Regions from separate parts of the Streptosporangium roseum DSM 43021 genome, predicted to be linked through region 3. Evidence: riboswitches for the same ligand, from Rfam matches in the RefSeq annotation. Region 3 holds a riboswitch; each other region holds the start of a gene.

Region 1 (7,959 bases), 2.8 Mb from region 3:
TCCGGACCTCGGTCGGCGCCTCCCCTGTCTTCGCCGAGGCGGTGCTGCGCGAGCTCGTCGCGGTGGACGACGCACTCGGCGCCCCGCCGGTGATCGACCTGGTGGACATCGGCGCGGGCGAGGGCCTCCTGGCGTCCGGCGTGCTCGCCGCCGCACCGCCCGGCCTCCGCTCCCGGCTGCGGGTGACCGGGGTGGACCTGGCCCACCGGCCCGCCCGGCTGCCGGAGGAGATCGGGTGGACGGCGTCCGTGCCGGACGGGATCCACGGGCTCGTGATCGCCAACGAGTGGCTGGACAACGTGCCCGTGGACATCGCCGAGCAGACGGCAGACGGCCCCCGGCTGGTCCTGGTCGACCCGTCGAACGGCGCGGAACGGCTCGGAGACAGGCCGCAGGCCGCCGACCTGGCCTGGCTGGCCCGCTGGTGGCCGATGCGGGCGGCGGGCGAGCGGGCCGAGATCGGCAGGCCACGCGACGAGGCCTGGGCATCGGTGATCGTACGGCTGGCCCGCGGGCGTGCGGTCGCGATCGACTACGCACACCCTGTGGACGACCGCCCGCCGTGCGGGACGCTGGCCGGTTACCGTGACGGGGCGGCCGTCGCACCCGTGCCGGACGGATCGTGCGACATCACCGCGCACGTGGCCCTGGACGCCTGCGCGGCCGCCGGAGAGCGTGCCGGGGCCGCCACGACAGCCCTGACCACGCAGCGGCAGGCGCTGCGCGCCCTCGGCGTCACCGGGGCTCGCCCGCCCGTCGAGCAGGCCCGCAGCGACCCGCGCGGCTATCTCCGCGCCCTGGCCAGGGCCTCCGAGGAGGCCGAACTGATCGCCGTCGAGGGGCTCGGCGGATTCGGCTGGCTGTCACAGACACACCTCTGAGGAGAGCATCGTTCCCAGGTGCGTGGCCCGGTCGAATTTTCCGGTTGCGCAACCCGGTTAGATGAGGACATGCGTCCTGATCTGACTCTCCCCCCGAAGCTGACGGCCGGAGACCGGGTGGCGGTGGTGTCGCCCTCCTTCGCGGCGCCGGGGATGTTCCCGGCCGTGCACGAGCTGGCGATGCGGCGGCTCCGCGACGAGTTCGGGCTGGAGCCCGTGGAATATCCGACGACCCGCCGGTTGGGCGCCACGGCGCGGGATCGGGCGGCCGATCTGATGGACGCGTTCGCCGACCCGGGCATCCGCGCGGTGCTGGCCACGATCGGCGGGGACGACCAGCTCGGCGTGCTGCCCTTCCTGGATCCCGCCGTGGTCACCGCCGACCCCAAGCCGTTCGTCGGCTACAGCGACAACACCAACCTGCTCAACTGGCTGTGGAACCTCGGCGTGGCGGGCTATCACGGCGGATCGACGATGGTGCACCTCGGCCGCGGTGGCGGTCTGCACCCGGTGTCGGCCGGTTCGCTGCGGGCGGCGCTGCTGACCGGCGGGGACATGGAGCTGCATCCGGTCGAGGTGTTCAGCGAGGACGAGCTCGACTGGGGCGATCCCGCGTCGTTGAACCGCGCGGCGCCGACCCGGCCCAGCCCCGGCTGGACCTGGCACCGGCCCGACCGGGTCGTCACCGCCCCCACCTGGGGCGGCAATCTGGAGATCCTGCACTGGAACCTGGCCGCGGACCGATGGATCCGTCCGGTCGAGGACTATGCCGGCTGCGTGCTGCTGCTGGAGACCTCCGAGGAGATGCCCTCGGCCCCGGAGGTGTTCCACATGTTGCGCAACGCGGGCGAACGCGGGCTGCTCGCGCAGTTCCCGGCCATCCTCGTCGGCACGGCCAAAGCCAGCAGCCTGCAGCGCCGCACCGCGTCCGACGAGCGGGACGGCTACCGCGCCGAGCAGCGCGAGGCGATCCTTCGGGCGCTTGACCACTACAGTCCCGAGGCCATGGCGGTGTTCGGCGTCGACTTCGGGCACACCGATCCCCAGTGGGTCCTGCCGTACGGCGGGCTGGTGACCGTGGACGGCCCCGCCCGGCGCGTCATCGCCCATTTCTGACCGACCGCTCCCTGACCGACCGCTCTCTGACCGACCGCGCCACCGGCGCGCACGTACGGCCGGCGCCCCGGTCCGCGCGCCCGCCCAGAGCGTCCGGGCGGCTCGCCCCCGAAGAGCTCGGGGGCGAGCGGCCGGTTCAGACCCTCACCCCAGGGTCAGACCCGCACGTCGAGGGAGGTGAGCCCCCGGATGATGTAGCCCGGTCCCCACGAGGGCTCGGCGGTCAGCTCCAGCTTCGGCGCCCTGCGCAGCAGCGCGCCGAACGACTCGATCAGCTCGATCCTGGCCAGCGGCGCGCCCAGGCAGAAGTGGATGCCCGCGCCGAAGGAGATGTGCGGGTTGTCCACCCGGCCGACGTCCAGGCGGTCGGGGTCGGCGAACACCCCGGGGTCGCGGTTGGCCGAGCCGAACAGCAGCGCCACCTCCGTGCCGCGCGGGATGTCCACCCCGCCCACCGTGATGTCCTCAAGGACCCAGCGTTCGAACATCTGCAACGGGGTGTCCCACCGCATCAGCTCCTCGATCGCCGTGGGGAGCAGGCCGTGGTCGGCGCGGAGCCGCTCCAGCTCGGCCGGGTTGCGGAACAGCGACCACCAGCCGTTGCCGGTGACGTTGACGGTGGCCTCGTGCCCGGCGTTGAGCAGCAGCACGCAGGTGCCGACCAGCTCCTCCTCGGTGAGCTTGTCGCCCTCGTCGGCCACCAGGGCCAGCGCGCTGATCAGGTCGTCGCCGGGGTCGGCCCGGCGGGCGCGGGCCAGTTCGACGAGGTAGCCGGAGAACTCCTCGGCCGCGCGCACGGCGGTGTGCTGGGCCTCGACCGAGGGGTTGAGCTCGTACATCCCGCAGATGTCGGCCGACCAGGGCCGCAGCAGGTGCCGGTCGGCCTCGGGCACGCCGAGCATCTCGGCGATCACGGTCACCGGGAGCGGCTCGGCCACCTCGGCGATCAGGTCTCCCCCGCCGCGCTCGGCGAACCGGTCCACCAGCTCCCCGGCGATCCGGGCGACCTTGGGGCGGAGCGCCTCGACCATGCGCGGGGTGAACGCCTTGGACACCAGCCGCCGGAGCCGGGTGTGGACCGGCGGCTCGACGTCGAGCATCCCGGCCCTGACCACCCGCCAGAACGGGTCCTGGAACCCGGGGTCGTCCGGCCTGCCGAACTCCTGGTGCGTGGCCACGTGCAGGTAGGAGCGGCCGAGTCTGCGGTCGCGCAGCAGCGCGTTGACGTCGGCGTGCCGGGCGATCAGCCACTGGCCGGTCGGCTCGAAGAAGCTGACCGGCCGCTCCCGCCTCAGCTCCTCGTAGACGTCATAGGGATGGGCGACGAATTCCGGATTCCAAGGATCAAAGCGCACGTCAACATCGTAATGTTGACTTAGGACTCAGTCTGCTTGTCCGCCTCGTAACGCTGGTGCAGCTCGACCGGCTTCTCCCCGTTGGACTTGCTGCGCAGCCGGATGTTCAGCAGCTCCACGGCGAGCGAGAACGCCATCGCGAAGTAGATGTAGCCCTTGGAGATGTGCTGCTCGAAGCCCTCGGCGATGAGCACCACCCCGATCAGGACCAGGAACGACAGGGCGAGCATCTTGATGCTCGGGTGCTTGTCCACGAAGCGGCTGATCGGGCCGGAGGCGAAGAGCATCACGACGACCGAGACGACGACGGCCGCGACCATGACGCCGAGCTCGTCGACCATGCCGACCGCGGTGATCACCGAGTCGAGGGAGAACACGATGTCCAGGACCATGATCTGGAGGATCACCGAGGTGAAGGAGGCGGCGACCTTGCCGCTGGCGTGACCCGACTTGCCCTCAAGGCTGTCGTGCATCTCGAAGACGCTCTTGCCCAGCAGGAAGAGACCGCCGAAGATCAGGATCAGGTCGCGCCCCGAGACCGGCTGGTCGAAGACCTCGAACAGGGGTGATGTGAGTTTCACCACCCACGACAGCGCCAGCAGCAGCGCGAGCCGGCTCAGCAGGGCGGCGAGGAGGCCCAGCTTGCGCGCCTTGTCCCGCTGCTCCGGCGGGAGCTTCCCCGCCAGGATCGAGATGAAGATGATGTTGTCGATGCCGAGCACGATCTCCAGACCGACAAGGGTGACAAACCCTATCCAGATCTCCGGGTTGGTCACCCAATCCATCGTTCACTCCTTCAGCAGGCGTTGCGGGGTCACTGCCTAGACGGGTGAGCACCTCCAGGAGTTCCTGAACCGGGATCACATCTGCGCATTTTGGAGACTTGCGGAGCCCGGCCGGGTGTCGGTTATAGTTCCGCTGTAGGTCATGAGTGCCAGTGACAAGCCCCGGCTCGCTGGCCGGCAACCCTCGCGTCCGCGGCGGGGTGCCCCGGGTGAGGACCTGGTCCGGCGCGATGTGTGCCGGGCAAGCGCGGGCTCCACGCACCAACGCCACGGCTTGGGGTCCGATGACCTCTTAGGGAGCCTCGGCGTGTCCGCACTGACGATCTTCACCTCCGCCACCACCACCGCAGCCGTGACCGTCCCGGCGACCCGCGCCTCCGGGGGCCGGCGGATCCCCGCCGTGCTCGGCTCGGACCTTGAGGTCCCGGTCAAGGGCGGCAGGCTCGTCCCCTACGCCAACCTCGACTACGCCGCCAGCGCGCCCTGTCTGGAGCCGGTGAGCGCCGCCGTCGCCGCCGCGCTCCCGGCCTACTCCAGCGTCCACCGCGGCGCCGGATACGCTTCCCAGCTCACCACCGCCCGCTACGAGCAGGCCCGGCACACGGTCCGCGCCTTCGTCGGGGCGCGCCCCGACGACTCGGTGATCTTCACCCGGAACACCACCGACGCCACCAACCTGCTGGCCCGCAGCCTGCCCGAGGGGACCACCGCCGTGGTCTTCGACACCGAGCACCACGCCTCGCTCCTGCCCTGGGCCGACGCCGTACGGCTGGCGCCCCCCGCCTTCCCCGGCGAGGCGGTCCGCGCCGCCGACGAGGCGCTGGCCGGGATCGACGGCCCCAAGCTGCTGGTGGTGACCGCCGCCTCCAACGTCACCGGCGAGCTCTGGCCGATCGCCGCCCTGGCCCACATCGCCCACCGCCACGGCGCCCGCATCCTCGTCGACGCCGCCCAGCTCGTCCCGCACCGCCGTCTCAACCTGACCGCGCTGGACCTGGACTACGTGGTCTTCTCCGGCCACAAGCTCTACGCCCCCTTCGGCACGGGCGCCCTGATCGGCCGGACGGACTGGCTGGCGGCGGCGGAGCCGTACCTGCGGGGCGGCGGCGCGGTGAAGGCCGTCAACGACGACGAGACCGAGTGGCACACCGACCCCGAGGCCCGCCACGAGGCCGGCACCCCGAACGTCCTGGGCGCCATCGCCCTGGCCGCCGCCTGCGACGCGCTGAGCGCCACCGGCTGGAGCGCCCTGATCCGCGAGGAGGAGCGTCTCATCGGCCGCCTCCGCGCCGGGCTCGCCGGCATCGAGGGCGTCCACGAGCTCTCCCTGTGGGGCCCCGACCACCCCCGCGTCGGCATCGTCTCCTTCGTGGTGGACGGCTTCACCGCCCGCGAGGTCGCCGAGGTCCTGTCCGGCGAGTACGGCATCGGCGTGCGCGACGGCAAGTTCTGCGCCCACCCCTTCGTCCGCCACCTCCTCGGCGCCAAGGACGGCGGCTGCGACGACGTCACCGCCTCCGCCGTCCGCGCCTCCATCGGGATCGGCACCACCGAGGAGCACGTCGACCGTCTGGTCACCGCTCTGCGGGATCTCCTCAACCGGGACTGACGTGACAGCATGGCCTTATGACTGAGCGTCGTGCCGCAGGCGCGCCCCGGGAGATCAGCGTAGGGATCGGCGCCGGAGCGGACGCCGTGCACGGAGTGCGCGGCAAGGAGCTCGCGACCGAGGACATGGTCCTCAACATCGGGCCGCAGCATCCGTCCACGCACGGGGTGCTGCGGCTGCGGCTCACGCTGGACGGGGAGCGGATCAGCGCGGCCGAGCCGATCGTGGGCTACATGCACCGCGGCGCGGAGAAGCTGTTCGAGGTGCGCGACTACCGGCAGATCATCGTGCTGGCCAACCGGCACGACTGGCTGTCGGCGTTCGCCAACGAGCTGGGCGTCGTGCTCGCGGTGGAGCGGATGCTCGGCATGGAGGTGCCCGTCCGGGCCGTCTGGATGCGCACCCTGCTGGCCGAGCTCAACCGGGTCCTCAGCCACCTGATGTTCCTCGGCTCCTACCCGCTGGAGCTCGGCGCGATCACCCCGGTCTTCTACGCGTTCCGGGAGCGCGAGACCCTCCAGGCCGTGATGGAGGAGATCTCCGGCGGCCGGATGCACTACATGTTCAACCGGGTCGGCGGCCTCAAGGAGGACGTGCCCGAGGGGTGGAGCGGCCGGGCCTCGCGCGCCGTCGCGGACGTGCGGCGGCGGCTGCCCGACATCGAGAACCTGGTCGCCGGGAACGAGATCTTCCTGGCCCGCACGGTCGGGGTGGGCGTGCTGGACCGCGAGACGATCATGCAGTACGGCGTGAGCGGCCCCATCGCCCGTGCCTCGGGGGTGGACATCGACCTGCGCAGGGACGAGCCCTACCTCGCCTACGGCGAGCTGCCGGTGCGGGTCGTGACCCGGTCGGCCGGAGACTGCCGCGCCCGGTTCGAGGTGCTCCTGGAGCAGGTGAAGGTCTCCCTGGACCTGGCCGACGCCTGCCTGGAGCGGCTCCGGGAGCTGCCGCAGGGGCCCGTCAACCAGCGCCTGCCCAAGGTGCTCAAGGTCCCCGAGGGCCACACCTACGCCTGGACCGAGAACCCGCTCGGCATCAACGGCTACTACCTGGTCTCCCGCGGCGAGAAGACCCCGTGGCGGATGAAGCTCCGCTCGGCCTCCTACAACAACGTCCAGGTGCTGCGCGAGATGCTGCCGGGCCAGCTGCTCGCCGACATGGTGGCCATCCTCGGGTCGATGTTCTTCGTCGTGGGCGACATCGACAAGTGACCCCCGCGCGGGCGGACTAGCGGTCCTCCTCCGAGGAGTCCTTCGGCACCTTGCAGCAGTACTCCAGGTAGAGGGCGGCGCACACCAGCAGCACGCAGACGACGAACGAGCCGCCGGTGATGAGGAAGTCGCGGCGCGGCACGCCCTGCTCCAGCAGCTCGGCGGTGTAGAGGGTGAATCCGGCGAAGATTCCGCCGAAGATCGCCCCGCCGTACGCGGAGGCCTTGGCCAGGGCCGCGAGCCGGGCCACGGCCAGCGGTTCGACGGGCTTGGTGTCGCCCCTGCGCTCGATCCGGGCCTTGGTCATCCATCCGCTGTAGATCTCGCCGACGGCCAGCAGGAGCACCGTGGGGATCGCGGTCCACGGCACGGTCGGCAGGGACGAGTAGAGGGGCTTCAGCAGTGCCCAGGTGATGATCGCGAACACGATGAGGAGACCGACGAGCACGCCGGGGCGGGTCGGCTTCAAATGGGCCTCTGCAGCGTCAGGTCGGCGCGGAGCCGTACGTAGTCCTGGTCCAGCGCGGCCAGCAGGTCGTCGACCCGGCGACCGGACAGGACCGCGTCCGGGTCGGCCCGCGACCACGGCACCAGCACGAACGCGCGCTCGTGTGCCCGGGGGTGCGGCAGCGTCAGCTCGGGGTCGTCGGAGACGACGTCCCCCACGGTGATCAGGTCGACGTCCAGGGTGCGCGCTCCCCAGCGCTCTGCCCGGACCCGGCCGAAGGCGTTCTCCACACCTTGAGCACGATCGAGGAGCGTCCTGGGTTCCAGGGTGCTATGCGCGATCACCACCGCGTTGAGGTAGGGCCCCTGCTCGGGGCCGCCGAACGGGTCGGTCTCGTAGACCGGCGACACCGCGACGAATTCGAGGCCCGGCGCGTCGAAGAGCGAGTCGAGCGCGCCCTGCAGCGTGTCGAACCGGTCGCCCAGGTTGCTGCCGAGCGCCAGCACGACCTTCATCCCCGGCTCCGGGTGATCGTCACGACCACGTCGTCG
Region 2 (7,959 bases), 3.1 Mb from region 3:
TGGCCAAGGGCCTTGAGTACGACCACGTCATCGTGGTCGAGCCGGCCGACATCGTGGACGCCGAACCACGCGGCCTGGCCCGCCTCTACGTGGTCCTGACCCGCGCGGTCACCTCCCTGACCGTCCTGCACGCCAGGGAGCTCCCCGCCCTGCTCTGCTAATTTCCGATTCATGGAAATAACCGTGCGAAACGGACGGCTTGCGGACGTCGACGCGTTGCTGTCCTTCTGGATCGAGGCCGCCGAGGGGACCGACCGGCACGACGATCCGGCCAAGGTGGTCGCGCTCGTCGAGCGCGACCCCGAGGCCGTCCTCATCGCCGAGATCGGCGGGGAGACGGTCGGCACGCTGATCGCCGGCTGGGACGGCTGGCGCGCCCATCTCTACCGGCTGGCCGTCGCCCCCGCCCGCCGCCGCCAGGGGGTCGGGACCGCCCTGATCCGGGCCGCGGAGGAGCGCTTCGCGAAATTCGGCGCGTTCCGCGCCGACGCCATGGTCCTCCATGACAATGTCCTGGCGCATCACGCCTGGAGCGCCGCCGGTTATGCACCGCAGCCCCAGTGGTCACGATGGGTCAAGGCACTGAGTTAGGACCCGGGACCGGCCGTCCGGACTTCCGGAGAGGCCATGGCGGCCCCGACGGGAACGGCCTCTTTACAGCTCGCGGAGCACATGGAAAAGAATGCTGTTCGGTCGTTCGGCGCCTGATGAAACGGCGGTATTCGGCGGACAGGCGCTCGACGGTGGACGGCGACACGCGACGGACAACGGCGTGATGACCGTGACGACATGCGCTCGACGGCCCCGCGCGGCCCATATCCGCACGCGCAGACAACCGCACGGCACCCATATCCGCAGGCGGCGGACAACCGCGCGGCACCCATGACGATCCGCCGCGAGCGACGGCACAGGGCCCACGCGGGCAGGAGACGGACGACCGCGCCGGCGCGCCCGGAGGCCGGCGGGCGCGGGAAGCGGAAGCCCGCGGACACGGAAAGAGGCGGCCCCGGCACCTCGGGGTCGCCTCTTTCTGTGAAAGCGCCTGGACTTAGAAGTCCATGTCGCCGCCGCCCGGCATGGCGGGAGCGGCTCCGGCCTTCTCGGGCTTCTCGGCGATGACGGCCTCGGTGGTGAGGAAGAGCGCCGCGATGGAAGCGGCGTTCTGCAGCGCGGAGCGCGTCACCTTGGCCGGGTCGATGATGCCCGACTCGAACATGTTGACGTACTCGCCGGTGGCGGCGTTCAGGCCCTCACCCGGGGTGAGGTTGCGCACCTTCTCCACCACGACGCCGCCCTCAAGGCCGGCGTTGACGGCGATCTGCTTCAGCGGCTCCTCAAGAGCCTTCTTCACGATCGCGGCACCGGTGGCCTCGTCGCCGGACAGCTCCAGCTTGTCGAACGCCTTGGCGCCGGCCTGCAGCAGGGCCACGCCACCGCCGGGGACGATGCCCTCCTCGACGGCCGCCTTCGCGTTGCGAACGGCGTCCTCGATGCGGTGCTTGCGCTCCTTGAGCTCGACCTCGGTCGCCGCGCCGGCCTTGATGACGGCCACGCCGCCGGCCAGCTTGGCCAGACGCTCCTGGAGCTTCTCGCGGTCGTAGTCGGAGTCGGTGTTGTCGATCTCGGCGCGGATCTGGTTGACCCGGCCGGCGATCTGCTCGGCGTCGCCGCCACCGTCGACGATGGTGGTCTCGTCCTTGGTGACGATGACCTGGCGGGCGCGGCCGAGCTGGTCCAGCGTGGTGGACTCCAGCTTGAGGCCGAGGTCCTCGCTGATGACCTGGGCACCGGTCAGGATGCCGATGTCGCCCAGCATGGCCTTGCGGCGGTCACCGAAGCCCGGCGCCTTGACCGCGACCGAGCGGAACAGGCCACGGATCTTGTTGACGACCAGGGTGGCCAGGGCCTCGCCCTCGATGTCCTCGGCGATGATCAGCAGCGGCTTGCCGGCCTGCACGACCTTGTCGAGGACCGGGAGCAGGTCCTTGTTGGCGGAGATCTTGGAGTTGACGACGAGGATGTACGGGTCGTCGAGGACGGCCTCCATACGCTCCGGGTCGGTGACGAAGTAGGGCGAGATGTAGCCCTTGTCGAAGCGCATGCCCTCGGTGAGCTCAAGCTCCAGGCCGAAGGTGTTGCTCTCCTCGACGGTGATGACACCTTCCTTGCCGACCTTGTCCATCGCCTCGGCGATCATCTCGCCGATCTGCGGGTCGCCCGCGGAGATGGAGGCGGTGGAGGCGATCTGCGCCTTCGTCTCCACGTCCTTGGCCAGCTTGGAGAGCTCCTCGGAGACGCGCTCGACGGCGGCCTCGATGCCCTTCTTCAGGGACATCGGGTTGGCGCCGGCGGCGACGTTGCGGAGGCCCTCACGTACGAGAGCCTGGGCGAGCACGGTGGCGGTGGTGGTGCCGTCGCCCGCGACGTCGTCGGTCTTCTTGGCGACTTCCTTGACGAGCTCGGCCCCGATCTTCTCCCACGGGTCCTCGAGCTCGATCTCCTTGGCGATGGAGACACCGTCGTTGGTGATCGTGGGTGCGCCCCACTTCTTCTCCAGGACGACGTTACGGCCCTTGGGGCCGAGGGTCACCTTGACGGCGTCCGCGAGCTGGTTCATACCGCGCTCGAGACCGCGCCGGGCGTCCTCGTCAAACGCGATCATCTTGGCTGCCATACGGCTAGACCTCCCAAACGCAGGGTGGCTTGCACCGGATCGAGCCGACGCCCGCGACGGCATGTGGACCCGCGACTCCGTTCGGCGGGTCCCATCGTCTCGATCCAGGGTTGGCACTCTCCAACAGGGAGTGCCAACGAACTGTTTAGCACTCTACCTTGCCGAGTGCAAGCCGTGACGCCCTGACCTGCGTCCAGCTTAGAACGAGGGGCCGCGTTCAGAGCGAAGGCCCGGCCCACCGGTTGGAACGGCGGGCCGGGCCGACATGCAGGAAGATCCGCGCGGACTGCGCTGCCACGGGAGCTTCCGGCATTTCCCGACGAATGGATGGAACGGTCGCGTCAGACCGCCCTGACGGATTCCGCCTGGGGGCCCTTCTGCCCCTGAGTGATCTCGAACTCGACCCGCTGGCCCTGCTCGAGTGCACGATAGCCATCCATCATGATCGCGGAGTAATGGACGAACACATCCTTACCACCGTCTACCGCGATGAAGCCGTAGCCCTTGTCCGCGTTGAACCATTTGACGGTGCCTTGCGCCACTTCCGACTCCTCTTACTGGACTTGAGGACATCGCCCATTCCTCGCGCGAAGTCCGCAATCTCCGAGGCGTAGACATCGCCTACGTCGATCGTTCTCGACCATACCTGTGGGACACCGTAGGGCAACAGAGTCAATCTGAGAACTACCGCTTTACGTACGCATTCAGGGCCGGGGACGAGTTTTGACGGTGCGATTAATTGGTTAAAAATTGCATCATATCTCGTGGCACAGATATGAGCTGACGTCACAAAACACGACACCCGCACGCGGTCAGGCCGCGCGCGGGTGTCGTGGAGAGGCGGTGTGGGCGCCGGGGGATCAGCCCCCCGCGACCGCCGGGATGATGGAGACCTGAACGCCGGACGGCGTGGCGGTGTCAAGGTTGTCCACGAAACGGACGTCCTCATCTCCGACGTAGACGTTGACAAAACGGCGAATCTTGCCCGTTTCATCAAGAATGCGCGCACCGATGCCGGGGAAGTCGGCGTCGAGCTTCTGCAGAACATCCCGCAGGGTCTCGCCCTCTCCGGTCACCTCGGCGGAGCCGTCGGTGTAGGTCCGGAGAATCGTCGGAATCCGCACAGAAACGCTCATAATTCAGTACCTTTCACGAGTTTCTAGGCGATAGCCGTACGGAAAGCGTCAAGAGACGGCCGGATGACGGCGGTGGGGCGAGCGTGGTCCGCCACGGCGTCGAGGGTCTTGAGCCCGTCGCCGGTGTTGAGGACCACGGTCTCGGCCTCCGGGTCGAGCTTTCCCTCGGCGACCAGCTTGCGCAGCACGCCGACGGTGACGCCGCCCGCGGTCTCGGCGAAGATCCCCTCGGTCCTGGCCAGCAGCCGGATCGCGTCGACGACCTCGGCGTCGGTGACGTCCTCCACCGCGCCGCCGGTGCGCCGGGCGATGTCCAGCACGTAGGGGCCGTCGGCCGGGTTGCCGATCGCCAGCGACTTGGCGATGGTGTCCGGCTTGACCGGCCTGATCACGTCGTGGCCGGCCTTGTAGGCGGCGGAGACCGGGGAGCACCCCTCGGCCTGGGCGGCGAAGATCTTGTAGGGCCTGTCCTCGACGAGCCCGAGCGCGATCAGCTCCTTGAACGCCTTGTCGATCTTCGTGAGCTGCGAGCCGGACGCGACCGGGATGACGATCTGGTCGGGGATGCGCCAGCCGAGCTGCTCGGCGATCTCGTAGGCCAGGGTCTTGGAGCCCTCGGCGTAGTAGGGCCGGAGGTTGACGTTGACGAAGCCCCACTTGTCGCCCAGCTCGTCGCCGATGAGCTCGGAGCAGAAGCGGTTCACGTCGTCGTAGGTGCCCTCGATGCCGACGAGCTTGCCGCCGTACACCGAGGCCATGACGATCTTGGCCTCCTCCAGGTCCGCGGGGATGAACACGCAGGCGTCCAGACCGGCCCGGGCGGCGGCCGCGGTCACCGCGCCGGCCAGGTTGCCGGTGGAGGAGCAGGAGAGGGTGTGGAAACCGAAGTTGCGGGCCGCCTCGACGGCAATGGCCACCACGCGGTCCTTGAAGGAGTGCGTGGGGTTGCCGGAGTCGTCCTTCACGTGCAGGGAGCGGATGCCCAGCTCGCGGGCGAGGTTGTCGGCCTTGACCAGCTTGGTCCAGCCGGGCGCCATGTTGGGCTTGGCCGCCACGTCCGCCGGGACGGGCAGCAGCGAGCGGTAACGCCAGATGTTCGTCGGCCCCTCGGCGATCTGCTCCCGGGTCACCCGTCCGAAGTCGTAGGCGATCTCGAGAGGCCCGAAACACTCGATACAGGCGAAGTTGGGGCCGAGGTCGTAGCGGGCGCCGCATTCGCGACAGGACAGGGCTGCGGCGGGACCGAAGGGCTTGCTCCGCGCGTCTTCGACGCGGCCGAGCGAGGTGGTGGTTTCAGTGCTTGCGAGCGCCATGAAGCGAGGCCTTTCCCTCATCTTCGTCTGCGACCACCCTGGTCACAGACCGGAATTGGCACCTGTCCCGGCCGACCTCGTCAGAAAAACGAGTCTTGAACCGGGAGGGTTGCCGGGGCTTCGCAGGGCCGGTCCCTCCACCCCTCTGGATGAGCAAATATTCAGTTATGAACCTGACGAGCAGGTCTTACGCACTCTACCTCGCCTTGCGGTCATCCTGACCAGGTGTCTCACTCCGCGAGATGTAGCGTGTTACCTGTCGGACAGCCTCGCCGGGGTCGTCGGCCGTGAAACGCACCGCCCGCACCCGTCCGAACCCGCTCACCTCGTACGGCTCGCGCAGCCGTACGACCAGGTTCGTCATCCCGCCGACCTCGACCGAGAGCGTCCCCCCCACCATCTCGGCAAGCTTGCTCTGCCCCTTGCTCACCCGCTCCGCACGGACCGACTCGATCAGCCGGACCGGGATCACGACGTCCAGGAGGCCGCCGAACCGGATCCGCAGCCGCTCGCCGTCCACGGCGTGGGGATAGACCCACAGCGAGGCGATGAAACCGAGGCTCCAGACCGCGGCGGCCACCATCAGCGCCAGATGCGCCCACCGGGCCCACGCCCAGGGCAGCAGGTGATGGACCACCACCAGCTCCAGCGGCGACGTCACCACCATCGCCCACAGGACCACGCGCAGCCCCCGGTCGTAACCGATCGCCGCGCCGTCCTCCGGAACGTCCACCCGCCGCCGGACCGCCGGCCACAGTGCCGAGATCGCCTTCATGGCCCGAGTGAAGCGGTTGACGCTACGGCAAGGTCAAGTGGTCACCGCCGTACGTCCCTGCCGCGGGCGGGCGGAGCCCCCGCCAGGCTCACGATCGCCCGCCCGGCGGGAGCCCCGTCCTCCCTCGGACCTTCACCTTGGAGGCACGGCTTGGAGGCGCGGCGGAAGAGGGGGCCGGGAGCGGGTTACGGTGCCTTGTACTTCAGGGTGTAGGGGCTGGAGCCGTTCGCCGAGACCACGCGGTAGCGGTAATAGCCGGGCGTGCCGGTGTAGCTGATCTTCTCGTCGGGGCTCGGGCTGTCGGCGGTGGCGACGACGCTCCAGTTACGGCCGTTCCACTTCTGGAGGTAGAGATCGAAATCGACGCCGTCGTTGGCGTCCAGGCAGCCGGCGTGCACACCGGTGACGGTCGAGCGGTAGTAGCGGTTGTTCGGCTGGTAGACGGACTGCCCGCTCTTCAGCGTGCCGGTGACGCTCTGCGGATAGCCGGTGCAGGTGCCCGTGCCCGGCGGAGTGCCGGTGCCGGGCGGAGTGCCCGTGCCGGGCGGCGTACTCGTGCCCGGGGGCGTACTCGTGCCCGGCGGGGTGGTGGCGTCGGTCACCAGGGTCAGGCCGTAGGTCGCGAGGATCTCCCCGATCGGCTGGAAGTAGGTGACCCCGCCGGAGGTGCAGTCGCCGGAGCCACCGGAGGTGACGCCCTGCGCCTGGTCGATGGCGATGAACGAGCCACCGGAGTCGCCCGGCTCGGCGCAGACGGTGGTGCGGGTCACCTCGGAGACCGTGCCCTGCGGGTAGGTGACGCTGGTGTCACGCTGCTGGATGGTGCCGCAGTGCCAGCCGGTGGTGGAGCCGGACCGGCAGACCGAGGCCCCCTCGACCGCCACCCTGGAGCCGGCGACGGTCACGGTGCCGCCGCTGCCGTTCTTCACCAGCGGCTTGGGCGTCCAGTCGCCGTTCACCGCCACCCAGGCATAGTCGCTGCCCGGGAAGCTCGACCCCTCGAAGACGCCCTGGGCGGCCCGGTTGACGCCGGTGGTGGTGGCACCGACCTTGCCGCAGTGCCCGGCGCTGACGAAGCCCTTCTGGGCCCCGCGGGTCACCGAGAAGCCGACCGAGCAGCGGCTCGCGCTGCCGATGTAGTAAGCCTCCCCGCCCACCACGTCGCCGAGGGGGCGAGGTTGCTCGTCGGACGACACCACCCGGACCGCGACCGGGTCCACACCGGCGTTCTCCAGGATGTTCGTGGTCGTCGTGACCGCCGTGGAGAGGACGACGACCTTGTTGATCTTCGTGTCGATGTAGCGCACGCTCCCTGTCTCCTGGCGGGTGGGCAGCGCCTGGTCGATGTGCTTCTTGACCGCCTGGAGGTCCGACAGCGACCGGGTGACAATCTCGGCACGGGCGCCCGCGGCGACGATCAAGGCGATGTCGGCGGGGCTGGTGGTGGCCACCACCAGGGTCTGCGCGACGCTTCCCGCGAACCAGGCGCCGCCGAACCGGCTGCCGAGCTGCCCGCGTAGCCGCTCCTCGATCGGTGTCATGCGGGCCTCGTTGCGCAGACGGGTCTCGGCCTCCTCTCTGGTGAGTCCGAGGTCGCGCTGGAGTGCTTCGATCATGCCCGGCGGCGGTTTTCTCGCGGCCGCGACCGCTTGGGCCTCCGCTGTCCGGGCCTGGGCGACAGCCGGGGCGGCCGTCAGCGTGAGCACGGTGATCGTCAGAACGCATCCCGTGGTGATGGCGTGTCTGCTGGGCATGGATCTCTCCTCGACCTCGGCTTTTCAAGCGTGAGGGGGGAGCGTGCCTCGCATCACAGACTGATCATGCGATGTGGGCAACGCCACCTTAATCCAGCCGTTACCGGTCAAGGCCGCAAAAGCCCCGCGCCACGCGGACGACGATTTCGAACGAGGTCCACCAGCGCTTCCGGCCTCCCGCGGTGGGGGTCCGGAAACGGATTACGGTGCCTTGTAGCCCAGGGTGTAGGGGCTGGAGCCGTTCGAGGAGGGCACGCGGTAGCGGTAGTGGCCGGGCGTGCCGGTGTAGCTGATCTTCTCGTCGGGG
Region 3 (7,959 bases):
GACGCCCGCGTAGACCGTGCCGTCGTCGCCGATCGCCAGGTCGCGGATGTACTGCTCGCCGGGCACCGGGGCACCCAGGTCGGTGACGGCGCCGCTGGCGGTGTCGTAGCGGAACACCTTGCCCGAGGGGGAGGTGCCGCCGTAGACGGCGGAGCCGTCGGGGGTCACGGCCACCGTCCAGACGAAGGTCTCGCCCGCGATCGGGACACCGAGGTCGGTCACCTGGTCGGTGTCCGGCCGGTAGCGGTAGAAGCGGGCCTGGGCGGGGCTCAGGGGGTAGGTCCCGACGTACACCGAATGGTCGGGGGCCACGGTCACGGCCCATGACCCCAGGGCGCCGGGGAGCGGGCGCTCGGCGATGAGCCGGCCGTCGTGGGCGTCCCTGATGCCGAGCTGCGCGGGGCCGGAGGCGCTGGAGGTCACCGAGTAGACGCGCGGCCCGTCGGGGTGATCGGCGTCGAGCGCGGTGCCGGCGGTCGTGGCGCCGGTGAGAGGCAGCGTGCCCAGGGCCTGCAGACCGCAGCCGGACGGGGGCGCCTGCCGTACGGCCTGCGCCGGAGCGGCGGAGAGGGGGACGGCGAGGGGGATGAGGAGAAAGGCGGTGACGAGCGCCGCCAGCCGAGATCGCACGGGCTACCTCCAGATGGTGCCAAATTACGGTCTTGACCGTAATTTGGCACCTCCTTCTTGGCAAGAGGCGTTGCGGAGAAGATGCAGAACATGATTCGGTATGGGGGCGGGCAAGGAGGGCGCGATGTTGGATCTGGTGCTGTCGTCGGTCGAGCAGGGTGTGCTGACGCTGACGTTCAACCGGCCGGAACGGCTCAACGCCTGGACCGACGCGATGGGGCGGCGATACTTCGACCAGCTCGCAGAGGCGGAGAAGGACCCGGAGGTCCGGGTGATCGTCGTGACCGGGGCGGGGAGGGGTTTCTGCGCCGGGGCGGACTTCCAGACCCTCAACGCCATCCAGGACGGTTCCTACGAGGGGGAGCCGGACAGGCGGCCCACCACCTTCCCTGCCACCATCGGCAAGCCGGTCATCGCGGCCGTCAACGGCGCCTGCGCCGGGCTCGGCATGGTCCACGCCCTGGTCTGCGACCTGGTCTTCACCGCGGACGAGGCCAAGTGGACGACCGCCTTCGCCCGCCGCGGCCTGATCGCCGAATACGGCCTGTCGTGGATCCTGCCCCGGCTCATCGGCCAGGCCAGGGCCATGGACCTGCTGCTGTCCGGCCGGACGTTCACCGGGGCCGAGGCCTGCGAGCTGGGCCTGGTCAACCGGTCGGTGCCCGGCGAGAACCTGCTGGAGGAGGTTCAGGCCTACGCCCGCGAGCTGGCGACGCACAGCTCGCCGGCGTCGATGGCCGTGATCAAGCGTCAGGTCTGGGGCGACTGGGACCGGACGCTGGAGGCGTCGGAGTCCGCCGCCGTGCGCCTGATGGCCGAGTCCTTCCGCCGCCCCGACTTCGCCGAGGGGGTGGCCAGCTTCGTCGAGCGCCGCGCCCCCGGGTTCCCACCCCTGTAGAGGGCCCCGCCTGACCGCCGGGGCCGGGGCGGGTCAGGTCACGTGGGACAGCCAGTGGGGGGCGCCCGCGAAGGGGGCCGCGTCGGCGGCGACGGCCTCCATGAGCCGGGCGGCCGAGGCGCGGGCGTTCGCGATGACGTCGGGAGGATAGGCGTAGCGGAGCAGGTGCTCCTCGAACTCGTCCTCGTCGTCCAGGAAGATCCGGCCGTCGCGCATGCGGATCACGTCGAGGTCGAGGTCGACCATGGTCACCTCGCCGTCGCGCCACTCGGGCACGGTCGAGATGTCGCAGTAGATCTCCGTCTTGTTCGGCGCGGCGTTGAAGCTGGCCGTCCACCAGGCGTCGCGGGGGAAGAGCATCACGAACGCGTGGGACCAGGCGACCGGGGGCTCGTGACCCCTCCTGCCGCTGCTGCCGGCCAGGCAGCCGGTCCAGACACCGTGCTCGTCCTCGCCGAGGAGCAGGGCCTGGTGATGCCAGTGCAGGGAGCCGTCGTACTTGCGGTAGACCACATTCACGATCTCGTGTGACATCCCTCGACCATAAGGGTTGACATAGATCTATGTATTTCCTACCTTCTAACTAGGTTAAGAGTGTCAGTGCAAAGCCCCGGCTAGCTGACCGGCAACCCTCGCACCGCGGCGGGGTGCCCCCGGGGGAGACCTGGCGGCACGGTGGGCGTGCCGCAAGCGCGGACCCCTTCACCGGGTCACCGAGACATGCCTGGGAGCAGCACATGTCCGAGATCACACTGAACTACGCCGGCCCCGCCGACCTCGACACCTACGGCCGCTACCGGCCGGGCGACCGGCCCGGCCCCCGCTACCCCTTCCAGGGGCGGATCGCCGACGGCACCGGCGACTTCCCGGCCGAATCCGGCCGCTACCACCTCTACGTCGCGGCGGTCTGTCCCTACGCGCAGCGCGTGGCGATCGTGCGCTCCCTCAAGGGGCTGCAGGACGTGGTCTCGCTCTCCTACGTCGACGACGAGCGCGACGGGCGCGGCTGGGCCTTCCGCGAGCGGCGCGGAGCCGACCCGGTGAACGGGTTCACCACGCTCCGCGAGGCCTACGAGGCGACCGAGCCGGGCTTCGACGGGCACGTCTCGGTGCCGGTGCTGTGGGACAGGACGACCGGGCGGATCGTCAGCAACAACTTCCCCGACATCACGATCGACCTCGGCACCCGGTTCGGCGGCGACCCGGACGCCGACCTCTACCCCGAGGAGCTCCGGCCGGAGATCGACGCGCTCAACGCCAGGATCTACGAGTACGCCAACACGGCGGCGGGCCGCGTCGCGTCGGCCACCACCGAGGCGGACTACCACGAGGCCCGGCAGGCGGTGATCTCCTTCCTGGAGGAGCTCGACGCCCGGCTCGCCGACCGCAGGTTCCTGTTCGGCTCGGGGATCACCGAGGCCGACGTGAGGCTCTGGCCGACGCTGCTCCGCTTCGACGTGAACGACAATCCGGCCGCCAGGATCAGCGAGCGCCCGCTGACCTCCTTCCCGAACCTGTGGGCCTACGCCAGGGACCTCTACCAGCATCCCGCCTTCCGTGAGAACACCGACTTCGCCGTGCTCACCGCTCCGGCCGCCGCCGAGACCGACCCCTGGCGGATCCCGGTCCAGCCGCTCCACGCCGACTGGGACGAGTCACACCGCAGAGCCGCCGTATGAGACAGCCAGTCGATCGGCGCGGGACCACCCCCGCGCCGCCGGGCGAGGAGATCGCATGAGTGCCTCCATCGCCGTCGTCGGCGCCGGGCCGACCGGCACCTGCCTGGTGGAGCGGATCTGCGCCAACGCGGCCGACCTGCTCCCCTGGCCGTCGCTGGACATCCACGTGATCGACCCCTACCCGCCGGGCGGCGGGCGGGTCTGGCGCAGGGAGCAGTCCGGACTGCTCTGGATGAACTCCACCGCCGCCGACGTGACGCTGTTCACCGACGAGTCGGTCCAGTGCCAGGGCCCCATCCGCCCCGGCCCCTCGCTGGCCGAGTGGCTCGGCTGCGACCCCGGCCGGTTCGCCTCCCGGCCGGTTCAGAGCGCCTACCTGTCCGACGTCTTCTGGCGCGCGGTGAACACCGCTCCGCGCGGCGTCCGGGTGCACGTCCACGCCACCCGCGCGCTGGACCTGGCCGACGTCCCCGGCGGGCAGGCGGTGACGCTGGGGGACGGCCGGACGATCGAGGTCGACACGGTGATCCTGGCGCAGGGACACGGCGACGTGACCCCGACGGGGCAGGAGCAGGCCCTGGCGGACGTGGCCGCCGGCAGCGGCCTGCGCTACCTGCCCACCGGCTACGCCGCCGACCTCGACCTGGACCAGGTGCCCGGCGGCGAGCCGGTGATCGTGCGGGGCATGGGGCTGGCCTTCGTCGACCTGATGGTGCTGCTCACCTCGGGCCGGGGCGGCCGGTTCGTCCGCGAGTACGACGGGGAGCTCGTCTACCTGCCCAGCGGCCGGGAGCCGCTGCTCCAGGTGGGGTCGCGCCGCGGCGTGCCGTACCACTCGAAGACCGGATACCCGTTCCGGGGCGCCCGCCCGCCGGTGCCGCGCTTCCTCACCGCGCAGGCGCTGGGCGAGGGGCCGTGGAACTTCCGCAGGGACGTGTGGCCGCTGGTCGCCAAGGAGCTGGGCTTCGCCTACTACCACGAGCTGATCACCGCCCACCCGAAGCGCGCCCGGATGAGCTGGGAGGAGTTCGAGGAGGCGTACGCGGCCGAGGAGTGGCGCGACGCCGGGATGCGGGCGCTGATCCGCAAGGCCGTACCCCGGCATCTGGACCGGCTGGACTTCGACCGGCTGGACCGGCCGCTGGAGCGGATGCGGTTCGGCGACCCGGCGGGACTGCGCAGGTGGATGCTCGGCTACCTGGGAGCGGACCTGGAGCGCCGCTCCGACCCCGCGCACAGTGCCGACCACGCCATGATCCTCGGGCTGCTGTCCGTCTACGGCGTCCTCGCCGAGCTGGGCCTGTCCGACCCGTGGTTCAACGGGTTCTTCAGCTACATCGCCAGCGGCCCGCCCGGCCCCCGGCTGGAGGAGCTGCGGGCGCTCGCCAAGGCGGGTGTGGTCACCTTCCTCGGCGCGGATCTGAAGGTGGAGCACCGCGACCGGCAGTGGTGGGCGCAGAGCCCCACCGTCCCCGGCGGGGTGGCGGCCAGGACCCTGATCGAGGCCCGGCTGCCCGCGCCCAGCGTGAGCCGGGCCACCGACCCGCTGATCTCCGCGCTCCGCGACCGGGGCGAGATCGACGAGGAGTCCGGCCTGCTGAAGGTACGGCCGGCCGACCGCCGCCTGCTGGACCGGTCGGACACCCCCCACTCCCGCAGATTCGCCTTCGGCCCCTGGGTCGTCGGCGGCCGGGCCACCGGCGGATTCGCCCGGCCCGGACTCAACGCCCCGCTCTTCCGGCACGCCGACGCGCTGGCCCGGATCGTGCTGTCCGAGGCCACCGCCACCCAGATCAGGCACGTCGCCTGATGGCGCGCAAGTCACTCAGATCGTTCGAGTCGTTCAAGTTGTTCAAGGAGAAGCACGTGAAGCTGCGATGGGGCGCCCTGACACTGGCCGGAGTGCTGGCGCTCACGGCGTGCGGAGCCGAGACGGAGGCCCCCGCAGCCGCGGCCGGCGATGGCGGCGGCGGGTCGCTGGTGTGGGCGGTGGAGACGCAGCCCATCACGTTCAACCCGCAACTGTGGGGCCAGAACAAGGCCCGGCTGCTGGTGCACAACCAGTTCGACGCGTTGATCGCCCGGGGGAGGAACGGCGAGTTCCTGCCGTGGCTGGCCACGTCCTGGGAGGTCTCCGAGGACGGCCTGACCTACACCTTCCGGCTCCGCGACGACGTCACCTTCCACGACGGCGAGAAGTTCGACGCCGCGTCGGTGAAGGCCAACCTCGACCAGTTCGTCGTGCCGGGCTACAACCCGGCGGTGGCCGCCATCCAGCTCCGCAACTTCGGCAAGGCCGAGGTGGCGGACACGCACACCCTCAAGATCACGCTGAAGGCGCCGGACGGCCTGTTCCTGGACTTCCTGTCCTCCCCCTACGCCGGCCAGGTCTCCCCGAAGTCGCTGAAGAACGCCAAGGACCTCAAGGCCGGCGGGACCGACCTCGTCGGCACCGGGCCGTTCATCCTCGACCGGTTCACCCCGGGCCAGGAGGTCCACTACAAGCGCAACCCGGCCTACAACTGGCCGCCCGCGGGCTCGGCCCACCAAGGCCCGGCGCACCTGTCGGAGGTGACCTACCGCTTCCTGCCCGAGGCGGCGGTCCGGGTCGGCGCGCTCACCTCGGGCCAGGTCCAGGTGATCGAGGGCGTGCCCGCCACGGAGATCGGCCTGATCAAGGGCGACCCCCAGCTGAAGCTGGAGACCAACCTCAACTCCGGCAGCGCGTTCTCCTACTACTTCAACCAGTCGCACGCGCCGTTCGACGACAAGCGGGTGCGCGAGGCCTTCCGGGACGCCGTCGACGTGGACGCGGTCCTCAACTCGGTCTACCAGGGCACGGCGAAGCGGGCCTGGAGCATCATCGGCCAGGGCAGCCCGCAGTTCTACGACGCCTCGCTGGAGAAGACCTTCGGCAACAACCCGCAGCGGGCCAACAAGCTGCTCGACGACGCGGGCTGGGACAAGCGCGACAGCGAGGGTTTCCGGGTCAAGGACGGCAAGCGGCTGATCGTGCGGGCCGTGAACTCCGCCCCGTTCGTCCGGGACCGCCGCGACGTCCTCGCCCAGGCGATCCAGGCGGCGGTCAAGCAGAGCGCCGGCATCGACTTCCAGGTCAAGCTGGTCGACCAGGGCACCGCGCAGAAGGCCTACGACGACAACCAGTTCGACGTCTTCGAGAACTCGCGCGGCGACACCGACGCCGGAGCCGCGCTCAACCTGATCCTGCCGAAGGGGGCCGCGATCAACCGCACCCACTTCGAGAGCGCCGAGCTGGACAAGCTGCTCGCCGAGGCGTCGGCCAGCTCCGACGTCGCCGAGCGCAAGGAGCTCTACGCCAAGGTGCAGAAGCTCGTCGCCGACGAGGCCCTGCTGCTCCCGCTCTACGTGCCCGCCGACCAGATCGCCCACAGCGCCGACGTCACCGGGATCACCTTCGAGCCGGTCTCCGGCACCCCCAACAGTGCTTATGACATCCGGACAGGGACATGAGCACCCTCACACTCACCCGGCGGCGGGGGCTGGCCGCCGCCGGGTGGCTCGGCCCGGTGGCCCGGCGGCTCGGAGCCGGCGTCGCCGTGCTCTGGGCCGCCGCCACCGCGGCCTACGTCGCGCTGCTGCTCGTGCCGGGCGACACCGTCGACGTCCTCATCGGCGACGGTCTCGACACCCCCGAGCGGCGGGCGCAGATCATCGCCGAATGGGGGCTGGACCGCTCGGCCCTGCAGCAGTACGGCGACTACCTGACCCGGCTGCTCCACGGCGATCTCGGCCACTCCTACATCCTGCAGCGCGGCGTCGGCGAGATCCTGTCCTCCCAGATCGGCCCGACCGTACGGCTCGCGCTCACCGCGGCGGCCTTCGGAGTGGCGCTGGCACTGGTGCTGGCGCTGGTCACCGCGGGCCGCAGGTCCTGGCTCAGCGGCCTGGCCGGTCTGTCGGAGCTGGTGGCGGTCTCGGTGCCGCCGTTCATGCTCGGGATCCTGCTGCTCGTCGTCTTCTCCTTCACCCTCGGCTGGTTCCCGGTCTCCGGCGACCGGGGCTTCGTCTCGCTGGTGCTGCCCGCCGTCGCGCTGGGGCTGCAGATCGCCGGGGTGCTCGGCCAGGTGCTGCGCGAAGGCCTGGAGCGGGCGCTGGAGGAGCCGTTCGCGGTGACCGCGCGCTCGCGCGGCATCACCGAGTGGCGCCTCGTCACCCGGCACGCCCTGCGGCACGCCCTGCTCCCGGCCGTCACCCTCACCGGCTGGTTCACCGGCGTCCTGCTCGGCGGCGCGATCGTCGTCGAGGCCGTGTTCGGCCGCCCCGGGCTGGGCCAGGTCACCGTCTCGGCGGTGACCGGCAAGGACATGCCCGTGGTGATGGCGGTCGTCCTGCTGTCGGCCCTGATCTACGTGACGGTCAGCACGGTCGTCGACCTCGCCTACCTCGCGATCGACCCCCGCCTGAGGAGAAGCCGATGAGAAGGGTCACCGAGGAGGCGCCGATGCCGCGGGTCCCGGAGGAGGAGCCGATGAGGAAGGTCACTTTCCGGCCGACGGCGGCCGCTTCCCATCGAAGGAGGGGCCGATGACGCGGGTCGTTTTCCGGTCGGCGGCGGCCGCTTCCCATCCGAGGAGGGGCCGATGACGGCGGTCACGCAGGCGCCGCCGGTCACGGCCGCCCCCATCCCGGCCGGGCGCCGGTACGGCGTGCGTCCCTGGCTGCTCGCCCCGCTGCTGTTCCTGGCCCTCGCCGCAGTCGCAGCCCTGGCCC

Evidence for each region. A riboswitch is a leader RNA that binds a small molecule or an ion and turns the genes downstream of it on or off. The one in region 3 is predicted to bind S-adenosylmethionine.
Region 1: it holds a riboswitch for S-adenosylmethionine, as region 3 does, so the genes downstream of both, SROS_RS44260 (aminotransferase class V-fold PLP-dependent enzyme) here and SROS_RS11530 (glutathione S-transferase C-terminal domain-containing protein) in region 3, are expected to answer to the same signal.
Region 2: it holds a riboswitch for S-adenosylmethionine, as region 3 does, so the genes downstream of both, thrC (threonine synthase) here and SROS_RS11530 (glutathione S-transferase C-terminal domain-containing protein) in region 3, are expected to answer to the same signal.

The regions. Positions count from the first base shown of each region.
Region 1 is NC_013595.1:10,109,214-10,117,172, forward strand. Features, by position in the region: gene SROS_RS44240 (SAM-dependent methyltransferase) at 1-881, shown strand, start outside; gene SROS_RS44245 (S66 family peptidase) at 951-1,997, shown strand; gene SROS_RS44250 (cytochrome P450) at 2,153-3,352, opposite strand; gene SROS_RS44255 (TerC family protein) at 3,373-4,137, opposite strand; SAM riboswitch class IV at 4,276-4,391, shown strand; gene SROS_RS44260 (aminotransferase class V-fold PLP-dependent enzyme) at 4,445-5,746, shown strand; gene SROS_RS44265 (NADH-quinone oxidoreductase subunit D) at 5,764-6,960, shown strand; gene SROS_RS44270 (DUF3180 domain-containing protein) at 6,977-7,429, opposite strand; gene folK (2-amino-4-hydroxy-6-hydroxymethyldihydropteridine diphosphokinase) at 7,426-7,923, opposite strand; gene folB (dihydroneopterin aldolase) at 7,920-7,959, opposite strand, start outside.
Region 2 is NC_013595.1:9,840,940-9,848,898, forward strand. Features, by position in the region: gene SROS_RS43005 (HelD family protein) at 1-161, shown strand, start outside; gene SROS_RS43010 (GNAT family N-acetyltransferase) at 184-591, shown strand; gene groL (chaperonin GroEL) at 1,049-2,674, opposite strand; gene SROS_RS43020 (cold-shock protein) at 3,016-3,216, opposite strand; gene SROS_RS43025 (MoaD/ThiS family protein) at 3,535-3,810, opposite strand; gene thrC (threonine synthase) at 3,834-5,123, opposite strand; SAM riboswitch class I at 5,138-5,279, opposite strand; gene SROS_RS43035 (hypothetical protein) at 5,320-5,898, opposite strand; gene SROS_RS43040 (S1 family peptidase) at 6,084-7,652, opposite strand; gene SROS_RS43045 (S1 family peptidase) at 7,854-7,959, opposite strand, start outside.
Region 3 is NC_013595.1:2,570,411-2,578,369, forward strand. Features, by position in the region: gene SROS_RS11515 (hypothetical protein) at 1-630, opposite strand, end outside; gene SROS_RS11520 (enoyl-CoA hydratase) at 755-1,528, shown strand; gene SROS_RS11525 (ribonuclease FAU-1 family protein) at 1,562-2,062, opposite strand; SAM riboswitch class IV at 2,115-2,227, shown strand; gene SROS_RS11530 (glutathione S-transferase C-terminal domain-containing protein) at 2,266-3,207, shown strand; gene SROS_RS11535 (FAD/NAD(P)-binding protein) at 3,263-5,017, shown strand; gene SROS_RS11540 (ABC transporter substrate-binding protein) at 5,074-6,699, shown strand; gene SROS_RS11545 (ABC transporter permease) at 6,696-7,667, shown strand; gene SROS_RS11550 (ABC transporter permease) at 7,830-7,959, shown strand, end outside.